Regions from separate parts of the Alteromonas sp. CI.11.F.A3 genome, predicted to be linked through region 1. Evidence: predicted binding sites of a transcription regulator. Region 1 holds the regulator's gene; each other region holds the start of a gene.

Region 1 (5,784 bases):
CGTGTTATTACCCCACGCATTTCGCTCGTAGGTCACCACAGCCGCAATGTCTTTCAGGCTTAACATTTTTCCGAACGCCTGCATGGCCGTTCCGGTTTTACCGTTTAACACAATATCGATATGGGCAGTTTGGTCTTCAAGAACCATCTCACTGCCTTTAAGCGCAGGAAAAACGCCAGGTAACCCTTCGCCGTTAGGCATATGGCAAGCTGCACAGGTGGCGTTATAAACCCGCTTGCCTTCATCCATAAGTTCATCCATCGACATATTCATTGACAGTAAACGTTGCTCTTCTTCTTTCGCTTGGCGAGCGGCTTCTTCTTGTTCATCCATCCACGCATCAAATTCGGCAGGCTCTTTAGCGATGACCACAACTGGCATGAAGCCATGATCTTTTCCGCAAAGCTCGGCGCACTGCCCACGATAAATACCAGGCTCGTTTACCTTTGCCCAAGACTCATTGATAAATCCGGGGTTAGCATCTTTTTTCACCGCAAAATCTGGTACCCACCACGAGTGAATAACGTCATCTGAGGTAATAAGAAAGCGCACTTTTTGCCCTGTGGGGATCACCAGTGGACGGTCGACCTCAAGCAAATAATTCGCGCCTTTCTCGAATTTGTTTTCAATTTGTTCTCGCTGAGTTGCCATTAACGAATAGAACTCAACGTCTCTGTCCATATATCGGTAATGCCACTTCCACTGAGATCCAGTTACGACAACAGTAAGATCGGGCTCACTGGTATCTTCCATCGCAATAAGGGTTTTGGCCGCAGGAATAGCCATTAGAATAAGAATAATGAAAGGGACTACGGTCCATGCAATTTCCACTTTTACATTTTCGTGGAAGTGAGCGGGTTTCGCCCCTCTGGATTTACGGTGTAAGTACATTGAGGCAAACATAACCCCAAAAACCGCAACGGCAATTGCGATACAAATAAAGAACATCAACATATGGAGGTCGTATACTTGACCACTTATGTCGGTTGCGCCTCGGCGCAAATTTATGGAAGAGCCTTCGCCCGTTGCTACATCAGCAAACAGTAGTGGCGAGGTAAGCAAAAGTGGAAGCCCGCAGAGCCACTTTGCCGCTTGTGTCGTTACTCGTTTCACTCAACACCTCCGTTATAACAGAAGCATTACGCACTGGTTGCGCTGCGCTTCTGGCAACTGATACCCGAAATCCAACTTTTAACTGAAAGACCTAGCCTTAGTTGTAAAGCAAAGTTACAGCTATTGTTATTATTTTGTTAAATACAGTATAAGAATTGCTCAATAAAACGCACAAGTCTAGTCTTTTCTAAGAAAAAACAATTACAGCGTTCAATTTTTAACCAAAAGTTGTATGTAAGAGAAATGACTCACGTCACAGCGTATGGACGCTATACGGGTAATTAGTGTGCCCGTTTGAAACGCTCATTTTGAACGAGATAGGCAAATAGAAGATGGCTATAAGTTTCTTATAATCAAAAGGTAGTCACTTAATAGTGAATGTTTTTCAAACAGAATAGATGACTGAAATAGTATTCGCTAGTACCAAAAAGGGTGACATAAATAGAAGATAAAATGTGGGAGCCAGATCTGCTGGCTTTTAAGGTATTTCTTAGGCTTAAACAAGATTATTGTACAAGCAAGGTATATTAAACATACAAAAAAGCGGCCTATAAGCCGCTTTCTTTATTAAATAGCTAAAAGGTTACATCCAGTCAGCATTTCGAATAACACCAACGGCAATCCCTTCAATGGAAAAAGGCTCTGAAGCTAAGTCGACCTTAATAGGAGAGAATTCATCATTTTCAGCATGAAGTAATACTTCGCGACCACGCTTTTCAAGGCGTTTAACGGTAACGTCTTCATCAACACGTGCTACTACCACTTGCCCATTATGGACATCCGTAGTGCGGTGCACGGCTAACAAGTCACCATCAAGTATACCTATGTCTTTCATACTCATACCGCTTACACGAAGTAAGAAGTCAGCGTGAGGCTGAAACAGAGCAGGGTCGACCTTATAGTGAGATTCAATATGCTCTTGCGCTAAAATAGGCTCGCCCGCAGCTACTCGGCCAATAAGAGGTAGCCCTTCTTCTTCAGGAGCTTCATCTTCAAGGGGGATATTTAATTTAATACCACGGGAAGTACCTGGAAGAATTTCAATGACCCCTTTTCGGGCCAATGCTTTTAAATGTTCTTCAGCGGCATTCGCAGAGCGAAAACCTAAATGACGGGCAATTTCTGCACGGGTAGGCGGCATGCCAGTTTCGAGCATGGTTGTTTTTATAAGCTCGAGAACTTCTGTTTGTCTTGCTGTGAGTGGGCGCATAAAAGACCTGTCTGTCTATACAGTTCCTGTAAGTATATACACCTAAAAGGAAATGACAAGCACAAAGCTTGACTAAGCATGATTTTTAATTAGCGCTAGCCTTAACGAAAAAAGCGGCCATGAAGGCCGCTTTGTATATCACTACTATTTGTAGTAGTTAGAACTTATATTGCAAGCTTACACGGGCATTAAGCGGCTCGCCGGTAGCAATATTATTGTCATTATGCGCTGACGGGAAATAATCTTCGTCGAATAAATTTTCCACGTTAAGCTGAATTTTAACATCTTCGCTGTAATCGTAATAAAGTGCAGCGTCTACACGAACGAAATCAGGTAATTCAACGGTGTTATTTAATGACGCGTATTGCTCTGATTGATAAATCACGCCTAATGCAACACGCCACTTGTCGTTTACTTCGTACTGGTTCCATAACGTCAGCATATGCTCTGGAAGCTGTGCTAAATCACGGTTCGCCAATGTGCCATCTACAATTCGGCCCATTTCTTCACCATCGAGGTTGCTATAACCAGCATTGATTGCCCAACGCTCTGAAAGTTTGCCCACCACCTGCACTTCAAAACCTTTGGTTTCGGTACCGGTTAAAATAGACGCTTCTGGATTGTTAGGATCTTGCGCTGTACCGTTTTCACGTTCAACTTCAAATGCCGCTGCTGTCACGCTTAGCGAGTCAGTGAGATTCCATTTAACACCAATTTCCTTATTTTCAAACTCTTCTGCTTCCAGCGCTTGGCTTGAAAGCGAGAGCGAAAGGAATTGATCACCAGAACGAGGCAAGAACGATTTACTGTAACTGGCGTAAATCGATACTGATTCCGCTGGCTTGTAAATTACACCAGCGCGAGGCGACACTTGTGAATCAGAGCTTGATAGAAAACCATCGTTACCGTCGTCAGCACCGTTTGCTACTTCAATGCTATCTACCACATCGATATCAAAATTGTCGTAGCGAAGACCGGCCACCACAATCCAATTATCGTTAAGCTTAATTTCATCTTGTACGAAAGCTGAAGTAAAGGTGACTTCTGATGCACGATCTCTTACCGGGTCTGTTAGCGTCATTGAAGGAATAACGAGTGGATCGCTAAACACGAAGGATACTTGGTCGTCTTGGCTATCGGCAAAAAACGCATCACGGCGCGCGTTTTCTGTATCTTGACTGCCGTACTCCATTCCCGTCAGTAAGGTATGGTTAATATCACCCGTGGCAAACTGCCCAATAAGGTTTAATTGAACCAACGCATTCTCACGAGTAGTGGTATCACGATACCCGTCTAAGGTAACCGTACCTGCATCAGCATCAAAATTAACGGGGTACAAGTTTTGATAAGCTTTATCATAGTCAGCAAACTGAACGGTACCGTTTAAGTTCCAATGTTGCGATAGTGCGTGATCAACACGCACACGGGCAATATGCGCTTCAAGCGTGGTATTGTTGAAGTCGGGATCACCAAAGTAGGTATCGTCATAGCCTTCTAGCGGCGCACCATCTAATGAAGGGATACCTCTATCTACTAACCGGTCATCGTTTACGTATTCGTAAGATGCTACAACCGTGGTGTCGTCGGAAGCCATCCATGTGTAGGTAGGGTTAATGGCGTAACGTTCACCATCTTTAAAATCACGATGATTATCAATACTGTCAAACACACCATTAAAACGAAAAGCATTGTTCGCATCTATGGCTTTATTGGTATCTACACTAATAGAGCCAGCGCCAAAGGTATCTATACCTGCTGACAGTGTGGTGAAGTCTTCTGCGCTACTGGCCACTTTAGTCACACGGTTAACGACACCACCGCCGCCGCCACGACCAAATAAAAGCGCGTTGGCACCACGCAATATTTCAACGCGTTCTAAATTATATAGGGGGCGGAAGTATTGAACGTCATCGCGAAGCCCATCAACAAAGAAATCGGCAGTAGTGTTCTGACCACGAATAGTCACCTGATCGCGATGGTCTTCACCCAGCCCAATGCTCACACCTGGCGTGTATTGCATAACATCGGCAATACTAAACAGTGCTTGTTCTGAAATTTGCTGTGCACTTACTACCGATACTGACTGTGGCACGTTAACTAATAATGTAGGGGTTTTAACCGCTGTGGCGACTTGTTGGCCGAAGAATGCGCCGCGTACGGTAATACGCTCAACGCTTTCATCTGACTCAGACATAGTGTCTTGTGCAAAAACAGGTGTGCCATAAAGCGCCAATAAAACAGCAGTAGAAATAGTTGCTTTACCAAGTTTCAAGCAAGTCTCCTCAAGTGATAATTCAAACAGTATTGAAAATGATAGATATTCTTATTTATAGCGGATTCTAGTCAGATTTATTTATAATTAAAAGGTGTATTAATAAAAATTAAACTTTTGTTATAAATGAAAGCGTCAGCTTAACTAGACAGTCTGTTTAGATAGCAATAATGAATAAGAGCAGCACCTTTAATTAGGTTTGCGCCGAGGTGACAAGTTTGGCATTAAGGCATAAAGTAACCTTTCTTCTATTTATCTTTAATCAGAGTATTTAATTCCTCATGTTGCATTTCCTCGACTATACCCCCGAGCTAGCCCCTCATTTTGACCGCATAAATAGAGAGTGGATCACCAAGATGTTTCGTTTAGAGAGCGTTGATGAGGCCGTTATTGGCAATCCTCAGTGTAATATTATCGACAAGGGTGGATACATTTGGTTTGCTGAACATCCCGATTTTGGCATTGTAGGTACATGCGCATTAATGAAAAAAGGGGATGGGGTATTCGAACTTACTAAGATGGGTGTGGTCAGTGAAGCAAGAGGATTAAAAGTAGGCGAAGGCTTGTTGCAATATGTATTGAATAACGCCCCTGCTATTGCTTTTAATACGTTATTTCTTTTAACGAATAAGAAGTGTGAGGCCGCCATTCATCTTTATGAGAAAAATGGCTTTGTTCATTGTGAAGAAATCATGCAAAAATTTGGTTGTGCTTATGAACGCTGCGATGTGGCTATGCATTACAAAGGTACTGCCACCAAGTGATATGTGAGTAAAAACACGCTCAATCAATATGCTATGGCGACAATTTATACTAATGACTCTTCCAAACAGCCCCACGGCCTCTGCATGACATTGCACGAGATGTGGTACACTTCTCCCGTTTTAATTTCATAGGATTACAGAATTCATGTCGTGGATGCGAAAAGCCCTTTTGTCGCTATTTCATTATCCTGTTAAGTTGCTGGTTAAAGCCCACAGCATTCCCGTAAACGTAGAGACTGAGCTTGGCATTGATAAGTCGAAGCCCATCGTTTACTTGCTTCCAGCAAACTCGGTAACCGATCAATTAGCGCTTAGAATGTCAACAGAAGCACTAGGCCTACCGAGCCCGACTGATACGCTAACATTAGCGGGCAGAGAATACCCTTCTACCTTGTTCTTACGTAAAACACAGCCGATTTTTCGCT
Region 2 (5,784 bases), 1.1 Mb from region 1:
TGGTGACGGTGAGCCCGCGAGCTTCAAGAATTGCGGCTAACGACGCAGCGGCAATACCTTTACCTAGCGATGAAACTACACCACCGGTGACGAAAATATAATTTGTCATGCGAAACCTAGAACGTTGAGTTGTATTGGGTAAATATGAGTGTAGTTTAGGAACTAAACTACCCATACTTTGGACGGGTTAATAGTATACGCAAGTTAGTGTGAGCAGACAATCTGTTTGCCCACACAATCGCTTCTTTTACCTATTTGAGCACTGCTTTTGACGCAAGCGCTTCTTTTTAGGACTGACTTAAACGCTTTAGCGTGTAAATGAGGTCTAGCGCTTGGCGTGGTGAAAGTTCATCTGGTGATAAATTTTCTAACGCTTCAACAACCGGATGCGGTTTATCTGGGAATAACAACTGAGACTGAGCAGGTGTAGACGCCTTTGAACTTGACTTTTTACTGGTTGCTTTAGCGTGTTGCTTACCATTTTTGTCCGCAGTGACAGATGATGTATCAGTTGTATTATCAGCACCGGATTCAGTTTCAGAAATAAGATGCGCGTTTTCCAAAATAGCGAGCTTTTGCTGCGCTGCTTTAATGACAGGTTTAGGCACACCCGCAAGCTGGGCAACCTGTAAACCGAAGCTCTTACTGGCCGCGCCATTTTGAACACTATGCATAAACCGGATGGTATCGTCGTGCTCAACTGCATCTAAGTGCACATTAACCACGCTCTTTTCAGTATCAGGTAACTCGGTAAGCTCAAAATAATGGGTTGCAAATAGGGTGTAAGCATTCAGCTTTTGAGCAAGGTAGCTGGCGCACGCCCACGCCAATGACAAACCATCATATGTACTAGTGCCGCGACCAATCTCATCCATTAAGACTAACGAATGTTTGGTGGCGTTGTGCAGAATGTTGGCCGTTTCTGTCATCTCTACCATAAAGGTTGAGCGACCAGAGGCTAAATCGTCAGATGCCCCAATACGGGTAAAGATCCTGTCGATTTTACCAATATGGGCGTTTTGTGCAGGTACATAGCTGCCAATATAGGCTAACAGCGCAATCAAGGCGGTTTGGCGCATATATGTTGATTTACCACCCATGTTAGGGCCAGTAATAATAAGCATGCGCTGGCTATCGTTAAGCGTTAATGGATTGGCAATGAAAGGGTCTTTCATAACCTGTTCCACCACAGGATGGCGGCCTTCTTCGTAGGTCAGCGCACTTTCCATACTTAACGTAGGGCGATGCCAATCAAGACTTAACGCGCGCTCAGCAAAACAGCATAGTACATCGAGTTTAGCCAGCGCCGCCGCGGTTTCAATTAGCGCATTTAAGCGTGGCGCAACTTCATCAAAAAGTGCTTCATAAAGCTGTTTTTCAAGGGCAAGAGCACGGCCTTGGCTAGTAAGTACTTTATCTTCGTGTTCTTTAAGCTCTGGAGTAATAAAGCGTTCAGTATTTTTAAGGGTTTGCCTGCGAATATATTCGGCGGGTGCTTTGTCGCTATTAGCGCGGCTAATCTCGATAAAGAAACCATGAACTCGGTTGTAGCCTACTTTTAGGGTTGAAATACCCGTGCGTTCACGTTCACGTTGCTCCATGGCGTCAAGGTAATCGGTAGCACCTTGAGACAGTTTTCGAAGTTCATCTAATTCGCTATTAAAGCCTTCAGCAATAACACCGCCATCGCGAATAACCACAGGCGGGTTGTCGATAATTGCATTATTTAATAAGGTTTGTAGCTCTGGGTAGGTACTGATGGCCAGCTTTAATTCATTAAGCTGTGCAACGTTATACTCCCCAAGCGCTTCTTGAAGGTCGGGCAGGGTATTTAGCGCGTTTTTGAGCCTAGCGAAATCCCTAGGTCTTGCTGAACGTAATGCCAACCGTGCCATTATGCGTTCAATATCACCAATGGTTTTTAAATGGCAGCGAATAGCATCTGGCTCATTGTCGATTAGTGCTTCTATAGCATCTTGTCGGTTATGTAATTCGTGCTGGTCGGTGATAGGAGAATGAATATAGCGCTGAAGCAACCGGCTACCCATAGCGGTAGTGGTAGTATCCATTACGCTAAATAGAGTGTTTTCAATACCGCCGGCTAAATTGTGGGTAAGTTCTAAGTTTCTGCGGGTTGCAGCATCTAGCTGTACACGGCTGTCTTGTTGTTCTTTTTGAATACGGCGAATATGAGGCAGCGCGGTACGCTGGGTATCTTTCACATATTGAAGTACACAACCCGCGGCGCCAATGCCTTTGGTTAAATCTGATACCCCAAACCCTGCCAGCTCTTTGGTTTGAAACTGAGCGGTTAATTGTTCGGTGGCGGTATCGATATCGAATTCCCACTCGGGACGACGGCGCAAGCCTTTACGCTGTTCAATCAAGGGTAAGCTTTCAAACCCTTCAGGATAAAGTAATTCAGCAGGGTTAATTCGTTGAAGTTCACCTAGTAAAGCATCGTCGGTGTCGCACTCAACCACTACAAAACGGCCACTGGTCACATCTAATGTAGCCACGCCATAATGCATACTGTGGCCGCATACTGCGGCTAGTACATTATCGCGGCGTTCCTCTAATAAGGCTTCATCGGTAACCGTACCAGGGGTAACGATGCGCTGAACCTGACGTTCAACTGGGCCTTTACTGGTAGCAGGGTCGCCTACTTGTTCGCAAATGGCTACCGACTCACCCAGTTTAACTAAGCGTGCTAAATAGCCTTCCACCGCGTGGTAAGGAACACCAGCCATGGGGATAGGATCGCCACCGGATTTACCCCGTGCGGTTAACGATATATCAAGCAGTTCTGCGGCTTTCTTGGCATCATCGAAAAACAACTCGTAAAAGTCGCCCATACGGTAAAACATAAGAATGTTAGGGTGCTGCGCCTTTATCGTTAAATACTGGCGCATCATAGGAGTGTGTGATTCCAAAAAATGCCTCGTGCTTTTTTATTGCTGATACTTGCGATAACTCAATTTGTTATATTAACAGAAGAATTATTAACAGAAGAGTGATTAAAAGAGCAGGGATGCTAAAATAATCGCTTTTCACGTTTGCTGTGTATTATTGATATGAGTACGGAATTTTCAACCATTTCCTAATTTCATTAATAGATTGATAGCTCACACCTGTAAGCACATCAGCACAGTTTAACGCCTTTCGGCCAAAGCTGATAACAGCGCCCATAGCGATAAAAGGACATTCATGGTATCTGACAATACAACAGAGATGGTGACTGCGTTAGGTAATGCCCTTCGCCGTAAAGGCTGGACGGTTTCAAGCGCAGAATCTTGCACAGGGGGAGGAATTGCGTTCGCGTTTACCAGTATTGCTGGCAGTTCGGACTGGTTTAATCAAAGTTGGGTGACGTATTCAAACGACGCTAAAATGCGTGAATTAGCCGTAAAGCCTGAAACCTTAAATGCGCATGGTGCGGTGTCGGTGCAGACCGTAGAAGCGATGGCGGCGGGTGTTAAGCACAAAAGCGGCGCGAATGTCGTGGTAACCGTAAGCGGTATTGCAGGCCCAGGTGGTGGCAGCGAAGAAAAACCGGTGGGTACGGTTTGGTTTGGGTTTATCTGCGGCGAAAAGACTGAAGCCATTAAGCAGGTTTTTGCTGGAGACCGAGAGACTGTTCGCCTGCTTGCAATAGAATTTGCAATTACTCACCTACTGGCAATGTTAGCTGATTGATTAGATGATTATTCAAGAAGCAGCTAATAAGAACCTAATAAGCAAAATAAAATGAAAACTCCGGTTGAAACTGTATGCTTGTACAGTATAGAATGCATGCAACACTTGGTAAGGTGTCGTTAAGTAAATGTTGATGCAATAAATGCTAGCTGTATTGATGAATGATGCTGTTAGTAAAGGTTGCAAAGGCCGCTTCAACAAAGACATCACCAACTAAAGAATTTAACCGCTAATCCTAGAGGATATTGATGTGGACAGTAATAGATCTAAAGCTTTAAGTGCCGCACTTGGGCAAATTGAAAAGCAGTTCGGTAAAGGCGCTATTATGCGTTTAGGCGACAACCAAGCGATGGACATTGAGGCTATCTCTACAGGTTCACTCACCATTGATATCGCTTTGGGCATAGGCGGCTTGCCATGCGGTCGTGTGGTAGAAATTTACGGGCCTGAAGCATCGGGTAAAACGACACTTACCTTGCAGGTAATTGCAGAAGCTCAGAAGAAAGGTAAAACTTGTGCCTTCGTAGATGCTGAGCACGCGTTAGACCCAATTTATGCATCAAAACTTGGTGTTAACATTGATGAACTTTTAGTTTCTCAGCCTGATACGGGTGAACAAGCGCTTGAAATTTGTGACATGCTGGTTCGCTCTGGCGGTGTAGATGTAGTTATTGTTGATTCGGTTGCAGCCCTTACACCAAAAGCGGAAATTGAAGGCGACATGGGTGATTCACACGTTGGTTTACAAGCGCGATTAATGTCGCAAGCATTGCGTAAACTTACTGGTAACATCAAGCGTTCAAATACTTTGTGTATCTTCATTAACCAAATTCGTATGAAAATTGGTGTGATGTTCGGTAGCCCAGAAACAACAACGGGTGGTAACGCACTTAAGTTCTACTCTTCTGTTCGTTTAGATATCCGTCGTATTGGCGCAGTTAAAGAAGGCGACGAGGTAGTAGGTAACGAAACTCGCGTTAAAGTTGTGAAGAACAAAGTAGCACCACCGTTTAAGCAAGCTGAGTTTATGATTCGCTACGGTGAAGGTATCAGTAAAGAAGCTGAGCTTATCGACTTAGGTGTTAAGCAAAAATTGGTTGATAAAGCTGGTGCTTGGTACAGCTATAAAGGCGACCGTATTGGTCAGGGTAAAGCGAACGTAATGAAGTTCTTGAAAGAAAACCCAGCTATTGCCGATGAGATTGAAAAACAAATTCGCGCTGAGCTACTTTTACCTAAAACAGTGAAAGTAGAAGAAGCACCTGCTGCAGAAGATGATGCTCAGCAGTAACTCGCAACGTACTATCTGTAATAGATAGTCGCGAATCGTGTTCTTTAAAAGCCCACCAAATGGTGGGTTTTTTTGTGCTCGAAAAACATACTTCTTAACATTTTAATTCCATACTCTGCATTGAATTAAAATAAAAAAACAGTAAAGCTGTAATAAAAATAGAAAGGCAAAGACTAGTACGGTAAGCATTCGATTTAAATAATAAAAAAAGGGAAGGGATAATGATTGAAATATCTAGTCTTGCTAAACGCTTCGAGGTGGAAAACCCCAAAAAGCTAAGTGAGCAAGAAAAAAAGGATCCACGGTTAAAAGGACGCTACTTTCAATCAGTGAAAGATGTTTCGTTTTCATGCGGTCAAGGAGAAGTGCTTGGTTTACTAGGGCCTAACGGAGCAGGGAAAACCACCACGTTACGCATGCTTTCAACGGCACTAAAACCAGATGGCGGTACTGTAATAATTGATGGTGAAGATGTACTTGCCAACCCAATTATTGCACGTAAGAAAATAGGCTTTCTATCTAGTTCAACCGGCTTGTATGGCAGGCTGACGGGGCGAGAAAATATTGCTTATTTTGGCGAATTGCACGGGCTAGGTAAATCAACCATTTCTGCACGTATTGAAGAAATGGCTGATTTACTCGATATGCAAAGCTTTTTAGATAGACGTGCAGAAAATTTCTCCTCGGGTATGAAACAAAAAACAGCTATCGCCCGTGCTGTCATTCATGAACCTTCCCTAGTAGTGCTTGATGAACCCACCACTGGTTTAGATATTATGGCTACTTCTACAGTGATG
Region 3 (5,784 bases), 140 kb from region 1:
CCCCATTAACTCCGAATACGGTTTTCATGGTGCCATGGCATCCTTGCCAAATTTATCTGTATTTAAAACGGTGGAGGATTATCATGCCTACCTGTCTCGTTTGGATGCACTTAAACCCTACTTTGAACAACAAATCACCTATATGCGCCAAGGACTAAAAGAGGGTTACACCCAACCTAAAGTGGTTCTTGAAGGCTTCGAAGATGCGGTAGCCGCTTATATTATGGACGATCCAAAGAAAAGTGGGTTCTACAGTCCATTTACTCGATTTCCAAAACATATTGATGCTTCACAACAAGCTGCGTTAGCCCAACTAGGCCAACAAGCCATTACCACCAGCGTTTTCCCTGCTTACCAAGCATTTTATGACTTCATGGTTGATGAATATATTCCCGGCGCCCGAGCCGCCATTGCTGCTAACGAGTGGCCTGATGGCAAAGCTTATTACGCTAACCGCGCCAAGCACTACACCACTACAGATATGAGCCCCGAAGACATTCATTCTCTTGGCTTAAAAGAAGTGAATCGAATTCGAACTGAAATGCAAAGCGTGGTAGATAGCCTTGAATTCGATGGCAGTATTAATGAATTCATTACCTTTTTACGTGAAGATTCGCAATTTTATGCCACCAGCGCAGAAGATCTACTTAAAGAGGCCTCATTTATTGCGAAAAAGATGGACGCAAAATTACCATCTCTCTTTGAATATTTACCTCGCACACCCTATGGCGTTGCCCCTGTACCCGATAGTATTGCCCCGAAGTACACCACGGGTCGTTATATTCACCCTAGTCGAGACGATCAACCTGGTTACTACTGGGTAAATACTTATGCGTTGGACAAGCGTCCGCTTTATGCCCTTCCAGCTCTTACCTTGCACGAGGCGGTTCCTGGGCATCATTTGCAAATATCTTTAGCTGCGGAATTAGAAAATTTACCCATGGTTCGACGTAACACTTATATTTCAGCTTTTGGTGAAGGTTGGGGTTTGTATTCTGAATTTTTAGGAATTGAAGCAGGAATGTATGAAGACCCTTATGATAATTTTGGCCGCTTAAGCTATGAAATGTGGCGTGCGTGTCGTCTTGTCGTAGATACCGGCATGCACACCATGGGATGGAGCCGAGATGAAGCGGTTGATTTTATGATGTCCAATACGGCTTTGTCAGAGCATAATGTAAATACCGAGATTGACCGATATATATCATGGCCAGCTCAAGCCCTATCTTATAAGATTGGTGAAATAAAAATAAAGTCGTTGCGTGAGAAGGCTGAAACTGCGCTAGGGCAGCATTTCGACGTACGTAAATTTCACCGAGCAGTATTAGAAAATGGCTCTGTGCCATTATTCATTTTAGAGCAAAAAATCATCCAATTCATAGAAGAACAAAAGGCGGCAAGATAATGATATTTGCATTTGGGATCATAGGGCTGCTTGTCCTGTTTTTGATTTATTTAGCGCTTCGTGTGCAAACGCTACAACGAGAGCTTACGCTTACGCGCTCATCTGCAAAACAAAATGGTAATAAAGTTAATCATGCTTATAAGAATTTAGTGCTCGTCACTGATGCATTAGAAAAGACATATGCAGCGCGCATCGAAAGTGCCTACAAAAGCCGCCTGATAAGTCAGCAACAACATACTGCTCTTATGCCGCTTATGCTTAATTTCTCTAGTATCGTAATGGCGTGTTGTGAAAAAGGCGCTACGTTAGAAGAAGCGTTGGATTCAGCATTAAGCAGCACCGATGTATCACAAAGCGATGTGCGAGACGTGATTAAAGAAATGCCCGGCCCCATTCGTATGGCTTGGTCTAAAAACAGCGCTGATGGCTTTATTGCGGCCTGCCAGTTAATTACCAGCTCGGTGGGCGGTAACACTAAAAAAAGCCCTGCTAGCAGCGATGCCAGTACGGCGTAATTATTTGAGTAATTATTTAAGCATTTTTTTCAAATAGTTAGATGCCCTCACAGCCTTAACTATTTAACCCATCTTGAAAAGACAAACCTCTACACTATAATACTGTACATACATACAGCATTATAGTGTTATGAATATTCCTATTTCACCCATTAATGAAGCTCGTTCAAAGGCAGCGCTTTTTGATAAGCACCCTCATATATGGCGAGCTCGAGAGAAGCCTGTAAGCGAAAACAAGTTTTTGCTGGGTAATCATGTATTGGATGAAGCCCTGCACGGTGGTATCGCCACATCAGGCGTCGTAAGAGTTGCGTCGTTAACGGGTATTGGAGAAATCACGCTTTTTAAACATATTTTGACTGCGCATCGCACTCATAAACTGCGTGTATTTATAAAGCCACCTGCCCAGCTCCAAGCGCCCTGGCTAAGCAGCTTAGGCGTAGACTTAGAACAAGTCATCGTTGTGCTTCCAAAAACAGATCAAGAAGCCTTGTGGGCAGCAGAGCAATGCTTAAAAAGTGCAGCTTGTCATTGTGTATTGCTTTGGAATAACACCATGGATGCAAAAGCAGCGCGGCGTTTGCAAGTGGCGGCATCGCATAACGATACACTATGCTTACTGTTTACTTCCCCTAATCAACAAAGTGCTTCTTTTCCAATTACCCTAGATTTAAGTCTGCATATTCGCGATGCGCAATTGGTTGTTAATATTATTAAACAGCGTCATGGATGGCCCGTAACCGATATTGTGATCCCCCATTCATGGACCCCTAACAACCGCGCCATTCAATCGGCCATGCAAAATAATAAGAACACCGAGCCAGCATTACACTCGGTGATTTAATGATGCTATGGGCTTACTTTTACTGCTATCAGTTAACTCTTGACTCCCATAAAAAAGATGGCGGATTCACAGAAGATGAAATACCCACTGTGGTTTATCACGAGCAGGGCAACCAAGTAGTGCAAGCTAATTCTCAGGCTATAAACGAAGGTGTTGAATGTGGTCAAGGCCTTGCACAGGCCGCAGCGCTCTGTCCTCACGTGCACATTTTAGCGTTTAATCGTGATACCGAAAAAGAGACCCTTCTATTTCTTGCACATCGGTTATACCCACTCGCATCAGATATTGTGATTGATGCTCACAACGCCATTGCTATTCGACTAGACAATTTACTGCAGTATTACGGTGGTATTGATGCTTTATGGCATGTACTTACAAACGAACTACATTCTGCTGGTATTCACTTTTACTTCGCCACTGCATGGGGGGTGGATGCAGCACGCCTTCTCGCTAAAAATAAAACCAATCGCTATACCGATAATAAAGAAGACATAACTCTGCTATTGTCCCAGTGTAAGCTAGAACAAACCTCGCTAGATTCGAAAACCATTGATACCCTTGCTAAAGTCGGTGTTAGGCAGATAGGCCAACTACTTAAACTCCCCGTCCATGAACTTGGGCAACGATTTTCAAACGATACTATTCGCTATTTAACCGCACTGCGGGGGGAAACCTTTCCAAAATACGTTTTATTCAGGCCATCGATAAGCTTCAAGCAGTTAAAAAATTTATCGTATGAAGTGGAAAATACGCAACACTTATTGCCAAGCATTAAAGCGCTACTCATTACGTTAGAACACTACTTACGCGCACGCAATTTACTCACGCCATCTATTCTTTTTCAGGTGCATTTCAGAGAAGCAGAGCCCTTATCTATAGCGGTAAATGGTGCTATGCCTTTTGCCACGCAGAAAGACTGGTTAGCGCTGGTTGAGCTTAAAGTTGAAACCCTCTTGCTGCCCGAGCCCGCTATCGCTATATCCCTAACCTGCCAGCAATTCGAGCCCATTGAAAACGATGGAAATGATTTTTTTTCCCATCGATTTACTTCAGTGGCACAAAAACAACTTATTGGAAGGTTAAAAGCAAAATTAGGTGATGACAGCACCCTTCATCCTAAAGCGGGTAACAGCCATACCTTTGAAGGTATGACAATTAATCAGGTGGAGGAAATTACGCCCGCCTATGCAGCCGATATAACTCCGGCGTTTTTGTTTAAGCGTCCCATGCCCCTTAACCAAGCGACACGTATTTGCTTTGGACCTATACGACTTCAAACGCAGTGGTGGAGTAGCGCGGCTAGCCAGAAAGATTATTTTATCGCCGAAACCAATCATGGTGTACGCTTGCTCGTCTTTAAAGACGTAAATGCCTGTTGGTGGACACAAGGCGTATACAGCTAATGTATAGCGAACTTTTCTGTCAGAGCCACTATAGCTTTTTAACAGGGGCGTCTTCGCCTGCACAGCTAGTGACTACCGCCTCTTTTCTTGGATACGAAGCGTTAGCTATTACCGATGAATGTTCTGTGGCGGGCGTAGTGCGAGCTTATGCTGAAATCACACAGCAAAAACTCCCTATTAAGCTCATTGTCGGCAGCTATTTTCGCTTCGATGATACCTTGTCTTTTATATTACTGTGCCCTAATAAAGTGGCATATACCGAGCTTTGTCGCATAATTACAAATGCCAGAAGGCGCAGCCAAAAGGGTGAGTATCAACTTGCAGAGTGGGATTTACGAACCATTCGTCACTGCATTTTTATATGGCTTCCCAATACTCAGGAAGAAAAAAATAATTACTGGGCGACTTGGCTAATCAGCCAACCCAATATAACAACGTACATAGGCGCACAACGTTTACTTGATGGCTATGATCATCATCGATTTGCGACTTACACACAACTACAGGAAAAATTTGAGTTTCCTATTATTGCTTGTACTGGTGTGCTTATGCACCATGTAGATAGCCTACCACTTCAACATGTTCTTCATGCCACCCAAGCACATACTCAAGTAGACAAATTGGGGCGAGCAGCTCTAAGTAATGCTGAGCGTAGCCTGCGTACGGTTTCAAAATTAAAAAAGCTATTCCCTGAAAAGTGGATTTCCAATGCCATTGATGTCGCGAGAGGCTGCCTGTTTTCGTTAGCAGAACTACGCTATCAATACCCTTCTGAAATTATCCCCCAAGGTACATCGCCTACTACCTATTTAAGAGAGCGTGTAGAAGCAGGCATAAAAGTGCGTTTTCCAGAAGGTCTGACGGATGCTCTTAGAGCTCTTATTGAAAAAGAACTCTCACTAATCCGTGAACAAGAGTATGAGTACTTTTTTCTTACCATTTATGACATTGTTCAATTCGCCAAAGCCCGCAAAATCCTCTATCAAGGTAGAGGTTCAGCGGCTAACTCTATCGTGTGTTATTGCTTAGAAATTACCGCCGTTGATCCACGGCAAATTAATGTGTTATTCGAACGCTTTATTTCTAAGGAACGAAACGAACCACCTGACATTGACGTAGATTTTGAACATCAACGCCGAGAAGAAATTATTCAATACATCTATGAAAAGTATGGCAGAGAAAGAACGGCTATTGCTTCTACTGTCATATGCTATCGCTTTAAATCGGCGTTTAAAGATGTGGGCAAAGCTTTGGGCTTCAGCGAGTCGCAATTAAGCTTTGTGATGAAGCAAATTAATCGCCGAGACAATGTCATTCCTTGGCAGTCTCAGCTTTCAAATTTAGGGTTCGATCCAGCAAATGAAAGGGTCAAACTTCTCATTAGTATTACAGAGCAACTTCTCGGTACCCCTCGACATCTTTCTCAGCACGTTGGTGGCTTTGTCATTAGTTCAGGACCATTGTATGAGTTAGTCCCTGTTGAAAACGCAGCAATGCCAGAGCGTACTATTATACAGTGGGATAAGGATGATATTGAGACGCTAGGATTATTGAAAGTTGATGTGTTGGCTTTAGGCATGTTAAGCGCCATTCGCCGTACCTTTGACTTACTCAACA

The links. The regulator LexA, encoded in region 1, represses DNA repair genes until DNA is damaged. The targets are predictions, from matches to a motif close to TACTGTATNNNNATACAGTA.
Region 2: recA (recombinase RecA) is a predicted target of LexA. The motif match lies at 3,765-3,784, and genes of this name have one in related genera.
Region 3: imuA (translesion DNA synthesis-associated protein ImuA) is a predicted target of LexA. The motif match lies at 2,021-2,040, and genes of this name have one in related genera.

The regions. Positions count from the first base shown of each region.
Region 1 covers NZ_CP136708.1:223,339-229,122, reverse strand. Annotated here, with positions in the region: gene coxB (cytochrome c oxidase subunit II) at 1-1,062, opposite strand, end outside; gene lexA (transcriptional repressor LexA) at 1,697-2,323, opposite strand; gene R1T43_RS00970 (TonB-dependent siderophore receptor) at 2,481-4,595, opposite strand; gene R1T43_RS00965 (GNAT family N-acetyltransferase) at 4,877-5,359, shown strand; gene plsB (glycerol-3-phosphate 1-O-acyltransferase PlsB) at 5,505-5,784, shown strand, end outside.
Region 2 covers NZ_CP136708.1:3,801,289-3,807,072, reverse strand. Annotated here, with positions in the region: gene R1T43_RS16410 (CTP synthase) at 1-109, opposite strand, end outside; gene mutS (DNA mismatch repair protein MutS) at 288-2,915, opposite strand; gene R1T43_RS16400 (CinA family protein) at 3,208-3,696, shown strand; gene recA (recombinase RecA) at 3,947-4,987, shown strand; gene R1T43_RS16390 (ATP-binding cassette domain-containing protein) at 5,209-5,784, shown strand, end outside.
Region 3 covers NZ_CP136708.1:84,342-90,125, forward strand. Annotated here, with positions in the region: gene R1T43_RS00355 (DUF885 domain-containing protein) at 1-1,405, shown strand, start outside; gene R1T43_RS00360 (hypothetical protein) at 1,405-1,920, shown strand; gene imuA (translesion DNA synthesis-associated protein ImuA) at 2,051-2,764, shown strand; gene R1T43_RS00370 (DNA polymerase Y family protein) at 2,764-4,167, shown strand; gene R1T43_RS00375 (error-prone DNA polymerase) at 4,167-5,784, shown strand, end outside.